Regions from separate parts of the Pseudomonas sp. B424 genome, predicted to be linked through region 1. Evidence: predicted binding sites of a transcription regulator. Region 1 holds the regulator's gene; the other holds the start of a gene.

What was found. The regulator LexA, encoded in region 1, represses DNA repair genes until DNA is damaged. The targets are predictions, from matches to a motif close to CTGTNTNNNNANACAG.
Region 2: recN (DNA repair protein RecN) is a predicted target of LexA. The motif match lies at 1,438-1,453, and genes of this name have one in related genera.

Annotation. Positions count from the first base shown of each region.
Region 1 is NZ_JBUZTL010000002.1:72,083-75,496, forward strand. It holds gene ACZRMS_RS02675 (DUF6586 family protein) at 1-146, shown strand, start outside; gene ACZRMS_RS02680 (hypothetical protein) at 355-588, shown strand; gene sulA (SOS-induced cell division inhibitor SulA) at 658-1,131, opposite strand; gene lexA (transcriptional repressor LexA) at 1,142-1,750, opposite strand; gene ACZRMS_RS02695 (TetR/AcrR family transcriptional regulator) at 2,010-2,720, shown strand; gene nagZ (beta-N-acetylhexosaminidase) at 2,902-3,414, shown strand, end outside.
Region 2 is NZ_JBUZTL010000018.1:54,999-58,412, reverse strand. It holds gene dnaK (molecular chaperone DnaK) at 1-557, opposite strand, end outside; gene grpE (nucleotide exchange factor GrpE) at 659-1,225, opposite strand; gene recN (DNA repair protein RecN) at 1,478-3,160, shown strand; gene fur (ferric iron uptake transcriptional regulator) at 3,256-3,414, opposite strand, start outside.

The DNA of each region.
Region 1 (3,414 bases):
AGGCGGATGTGTTCCAGCCATTGATCATTGCGGTCAACCTCGAAGACGAGGCGCCCCTGGAGTTGAGCCGCGAAACAATGGAAGAGTGGCGTCAGAACCTCAAAGGCCTGGCCATTCGTTTCCGTGACGGACTCAATGAGTGCTAGGGTCTGTTGACGTTTCATTGCGAGCCGCGTCGCTGGCTAAATTCGAAACGCGACCCGCAGGGGCGCAATGCAGCGTCAACAGACCCTCGGGGTCGAAACCGAAACGGTACAGTCATTCATCAGTCTGTAATGGAAAGCGCTACAGATCCCGGGAATATTCCACGGGATGGCTGATATACTCCCGCGCTTTCGTGGAGAACAAATTTATATGCCAACGTCCTTTCTAGAAATTGTCGAGTTGCCAGACGGCCGCATCGAGTTGCGCCGTGCTGAGGACGAAGGGTCTTTGGTAACGCTGAACTTTTCTGAAGATGCCAAGGCGTTTCTTCAGGGGCAGCACGTAGAGGTGGCAAAAGCCATGCTCAGCGTTGGTGTACAGATGGCGGGTCGACTGGCCGAAGGCGAGCTCGAAAAAGACGATGGACCGCGCATTCTTCATTAAGCGGCCCTGATGCGCGAGCCACAGTCAGGCTATTGCGTTCTGCACTAGCCCTGTGGCGGCATCGGTTGTTTAGCCCAAACGAATATTCAAGCTTTGACCGTGCCCGGTACGTGCTGCGCTGATCAACTGTTGGCGCGCAGCGCTGTTCAGCGGGTTGATCCAGCTCACTACGGTGTGGCTGCGCCCCAGGCGCAACGCTTCGCAGGTGAGTTGCAAGGCGCTTTTATTGCCGTTGGGCTGCAGCAGCAGAATACGCTCGCGGTTCAGCCCGGCGTCGCGTAACCAGCTTTGGGTCAAGCTCGCAGGCGGTGCGATCAGTGTCAGCCAGCGGGCGTTTCGTTGCTCGCTCAGTTCGCGCAGCACCGGGGCAAGCAGGTTCAGGCAGTTTCCGGCAGCACCGCGTAGCGACAGTTCACTGAAGACTTCAGGGTCGGCGCTCCAGGGTGATTCGAGCACGTCTTTGATCGCCGGGGTCATGGGTTGCGCCATGAACGCTTCGAACAGGGTGAGTTGTGCTGGCAGCGGTGTGTGTGGGAACTGCATGAAGCCTCCTTTAGCGGCGAATAACGCCGACGCTCAAGCCTTCAATGACCAGTTCCTGATCCTTGAGGTTGACTTCAATCGGTGCGAAGTCAGGGTTCTCGGCGATTAGCCAGACCTTGTTGCCTTCACGCTTGAAGCGTTTTACCGTCACTTCATCGTCGATGCGGGCCACCACGATCTGGCCGTTACGGGCTTCGCGACAGGTATGAACAGCAAGCAGGTCGCCATCGAAGATGCCGACGTCCTTCATGCTCATGCCCTGTACCCGCAGCAGGTAATCGGCCCGCGGATGGAAGAAGGTCGGGTTGATGTTGCACGATTCTTCGACATGCTCCTGCGCCAGGATCGGGGCGCCTGCAGCGACGCGGCCGATGATGGGCAGCGTGGACTCGTCGGATTTGGCCTCGAAGCCGGGGATGCGAATGCCGCGCGACGCCCCTGGGGTCATCTCGATGGCACCCTTGCGGGCAAGGGCCTTGAGGTGTTCTTCGGCGGCGTTGGGGGACTTGAAGCCCAGCTCCTGTGCGATCTCTGCACGGGTGGGCGGGTATCCGTTGTCTTCCAGGCATCGCTTGATGAAAGCCAGGATCTCTGCTTGGCGTGGCGTCAGTTTTAGCATGTTGATCGCTCTGTCTTTTTATACAGTGACTGGGATTATATACAGTGAAGGCTTATTGGCAATCACCCATTTCCGGCAGTCCGCTGGACGGTCGTCAATAAGCTGCGAGGCCCGTACTTTATCAGGTGGGTGTTGCCGGCCGAGGCTGTGGTTAAATGCGAAACCAACCGGTCGTAAAACGAATACGTCATCTTGACTTTTTACAATCTGAAACGTATGTTTCAAACAGGTGTTTAAATGCTTGTCAGGCGGAGTAGTCATGGCCCAGTCGGAAACCGTTGAACGTATCCTTGATGCTGCTGAGCAGCTGTTCGCGGAAAAAGGGTTTGCCGAAACCTCATTACGGCTGATTACCAGTAAAGCCGGGGTTAACCTGGCGGCGGTCAATTACCATTTCGGTTCAAAGAAAGCGCTGATCCAGGCGGTTTTTTCTCGTTTCCTGGGGCCTTTTTGCGCCAACCTCGATCGTGAGCTGGAGCGCCGCCAGGCCAGGCCGGAGAACCGTCCGAGCCTGGAAGAGTTGCTGGAAATGCTGGTCGAGCAGGCGCTGGTGATTCAGCCGCGCAGCGGGAATGACCTGTCGATTTTCATGCGCTTGCTGGGCCTGGCTTTCAGCCAGAGCCAGGGGCACTTGCGCCGTTACCTCGAAGACATGTACGGCAAGGTGTTCCGCCGCTATATGTTGCTGGTCAACGAAGCTGCCCCGCAGATCCCGCCCATCGAGCTGTTCTGGCGTGTGCATTTCATGCTTGGCGCGGCGGCCTTCAGCATGTCGGGGATCAAGGCATTACGCGCCATCGCCGAGACCGATTTTGGCGTCAATACCTCCATCGAGCAGGTAATGCGCCTGATGGTGCCGTTCCTTGCAGCCGGCATGCGCGCTGAAAGCGGTGTCAGTGATCCGGCAATGGCCAGCGCCCAGCTTCGCCCACGCACCAAAACCGTACCGGCTGCTGCTGCCAAGGTTTGACCTGCTGCGGGTGGGCGTGGCAGCTCAGTTCCGCTAAGCTAGCTGCCATGCCCAGCCCTGACTTGTTCCCGTCTGTCGATTTGTCGCTGCCTCTCTGGAGTGCGGCGCGCAGGCCTGTGCCCGCGTATCCGGATCGGGTAATGAGCGCTCTCTTTCTAAAGGATTTCCCATGAGTTCTGCCTTGCAAGGCTCCTTGATGGTGGACGTCGCCGGTACCTGGCTGACGGCTGAAGATCGGCAATTGCTGCGCCAGCCTGAAGTGGGCGGGTTGATCATCTTTGCGCGCAATATCGAGCACCCGCGCCAGGTGCGTGAGTTGAGTGCGTCGATTCGTGCACTGCGCCCGGACTTGCTGCTGGCGGTCGATCAGGAAGGCGGCCGGGTGCAGCGCCTGCGCCAGGGTTTTGTGCGCCTGCCCGCCATGCGCGCCATTGCCGATAACCCGAATGCCGAGTACCTGGCCGAGCAGTGTGGCTGGATCATGGCCACCGAAGTTTTGGCGGTGGGGCTGGACTTGAGCTTTGCCCCGGTACTGGATCTGGATTACCAGCGCAGTGCCGTGGTGGGCAGCCGCTCGTTCGAAGGTGACCCCGAGCGTGCAGCCACACTGGCCGGTGCCTTTATTCGCGGGATGAACGATGCAGGCATGGCTGCTACCGGCAAGCATTTCCCGGGACACGGGTGGGCAGAAGCT
Region 2 (3,414 bases), on a different contig from region 1:
CCTTTCGCTTTGTCCATACCGTAAGCCAGAGCAGCTGCGGTTGGTTCGTTGATGATGCGTTTTACGTCCAGGCCCGCAATACGTCCGGCGTCTTTGGTCGCCTGACGCTGGCTGTCGTTGAAGTAGGCCGGAACGGTGATAACCGCTTCAGTCACTGGCTCGCCGAGGTAGTCTTCGGCGGTTTTCTTCATTTTCTTCAGAATTTCAGCCGAGATTTGTGGCGGAGCCATTTTCTGGCCGTTCACTTCAACCCAAGCGTCGCCGTTGTCAGCCTTGGCGATCTTGTACGGAACCATCTGAATGTCTTTCTGCACAACTTCTTCGTCAAAACGACGACCGATCAAACGCTTCACCGCGTACAGGGTGTTATGCGGATTGGTCACTGCCTGACGCTTGGCCGACTGGCCAACCAGGATTTCGCCATCGTTGGCGTACGCAACGATCGACGGCGTAGTACGCGCGCCTTCTGCGTTTTCGATAACTTTAGCTTTACCGTTTTCAAGAACCGAAACACACGAGTTGGTGGTCCCGAGGTCAATACCGATAATTCTGCCCATGTTTACTCTCCCTAAATTTGAATTTTTTTGCCGCAGCAGTGATGACCAACTGCGGCATTACTTAAACGCTTGACTTCTAAATGGGGGCCTTGCGGCCGATTTCAAGCCTGTTCGTCAATCGATGGCGAAACCGGCGCTGGCGCCTTGCTGACTACGACCATAGCCGGGCGCAGCAAGCGACCATTGAGCTGATAACCTTTTTGAAACACCTTGAGCACACTGTTTGGCTCCAGGTCAGCGCTTTCCTGCATTGCCATCGCTTGATGATGCTCGGCATTGAAGGGTTCGCCATGTGGATCGATCGCTTCCAGCTGATAACGCTTCAGGGTGTCCTGGAACATTTTCAGGGTCAGTTCGATCCCTTCACGCATTGGGCGAATGTTTTCGTCGTCCGGGCTGGAAAGTTCAAGACCGCGCTCCAGGCTGTCGATCACCGGCAACAGGTCGCCAGCGAATTTTTCCAACGCAAACTTATGCGCCTTCTCAACATCCTGCTCGGCACGACGGCGAACATTCTGCAGATCGGCAGCTACGCGCAGAGCCTGATCGTTGGCGGCGGCCAGTTGCTCTTCAAGCACCTGCACTCGGGCTGCCAGATCCTCACCTGCGACATCGGCGGCCTGATTAGCTTCCTGGTTCTGCGTATCCATAGTCTGTTCGTCTGCCATAGATTTCTCCTTTCAAACATCGTCCGCGAGCTCGACTCGCGCTTCTGCCAAGGTATATGGGGTCGCAATTCTCAGGTTCAAGAGCCAAAAAACCAGAAAAGACATGTTTGAACATCAACGCCCTGGCTGTAAAAAAACTAAAACGAGCTAAAAAACCTAAAAAAACAAGCAAATCGAACTAAGCACAGCCATTGTCAGCACGAAACAAAACACTGTATAAATAACCAGACATTACGTTTTGGAGCGGCTCCCATGCTGGTGCACCTGTCCGTACATAACTACGCCATCGTTGAACATCTCGATCTTGAGCTCGATCGCGGGATGAGCGTAATCACTGGCGAAACCGGCGCCGGCAAATCGATCATGCTCGATGCGCTGGGCCTGGCCCTCGGCGATCGTGCCGACAGCGGTGTGGTACGCCCCGGAGCCGACAAGGCCGACATCCTGGCCACCTTCGACCTGCAACACATTCCCGAAGCCCGGGCCTGGCTGGCCGAGCGCGACCTGGAAGGCGACGGCCCGTGCATCTTGCGCCGGGTCATCACCGCCGAAGGGCGCTCGCGCAGCTACATCAACGGCACCCCCTGCCCTCAAGGCGACTTGAAAGCCCTGGGTGAGCTGCTGATTGATATCCACAGCCAGCACGAACACCAGTCACTGCTAAAGCCCGACACTCACCGCCGCCTGCTCGACGAATTTGCCGGTGCCACGGATCTTGCACGCCAGGTTCAGCTCGCTGCACAACGCTGGCGCCAGACCCGACAAGAGCTAGAGCACCTGTCCAACTCCGGCGATGAACAGCGCGCACGTCATCAGTTGCTGAGCTACCAGCTCGAAGAGCTTGAAACCCTTTCCCTGGGCGAAAACGAACTGGAGGAGCTGGAGCAGGAACACAAAAACCTGACCAACGCCGAAACCCTGCTGACCATCTGCCGCCAGGTGGTCGAACAGTGTAGCGAAAGCGACTCCGGCAACGTGCTTAATGCGCTGACAGCCAGCCTGAACCGCCTTTCGAGCATCAACAGCAACTCGGGCTCACTGGGTGAAGCAACCGACCTGCTGGCCAGCGCACAGATTCAGGTCGAAGAAGCGGTGGGTGAGCTCAACCGCTTCATCGATCACTTTGATGCGGACCCGGGCCGCCTGCAGTACCTCGAAGAGCGGCTCGATACCATCTATACCCTGGCGCGCAAACACCGGGTGCAGCCCACCGAAGTGGCCGCGCTGCAGCAAAAGCTGCTGGATGAACTTGAAACCCTGAACGCCAACGATGAAACCATCGAACGCCTGGCCAATGAACTGGGGGCTTATGCCCGCCACTATCAAGAGTGCGCACGCGAACTCAGCAACCTGCGCAGTCAGGGCGCAACACGCCTGAGCAGCGCAGTAGAAGAAGAAATCCAGCGCCTGGGCATGCCAGGCGGGCGCTTCATGATCGAACTGCGTCCACAGAGCAGCAGTGACCCGATGCCCCACGGCCTGGAGCAGGTCGAACTGCTGGTAAGTGCCAACCCCGGCCAACCACTCAAAGCCCTGGCCAAGGTGGCCTCTGGCGGTGAACTGTCGCGTATCAGCCTGGCCATTCAGGTCATCACTGCACAAACTTCCCGCGTGCCGACTCTGGTATTCGACGAAGTGGACGTCGGGATTGGCGGGCCGACAGCTGAAATCGTGGGGCAGCTACTGCGCCGCCTGGGCGAACGAGGCCAGGTGTTGACCGTCACTCACTTGCCGCAAGTGGCTGCGCAATGCCATCAGCACCTCTTCGTACACAAGGTTCGCGAGAGCGAAACCACGCGCACAGCCGTGTCGAAACTGAGCAAAAAAGAACGCGTAGAAGAAGTCGCCCGCATGCTCGGAGGCATCGATCTGACTAAAGAATCATTGGCACACGCCAAAAAAATGGTCGTCACGGCAAAAAGCCAGGCAGCTTAGCGACGAACGGTCACTCAAAACCGATTTCAGAAAGCACGAAGGCGGCCCTTGGGCCGCCTTCGATCGTTTCGCGAACCGTAATTCGCGCGACATGCTTATTTAACTTTCTTGCGCACGTACAACACCAAGTTGTGATCCACCAACTCAACACCGTGCTTGGCTGCAATGGCGTGCTGCAGTTTTTCGATGTCCTCGTCGAAAAACTCGATCACTTCACCGCTGTCCACGTTGACCATATGGTCGTGGTGGCCACC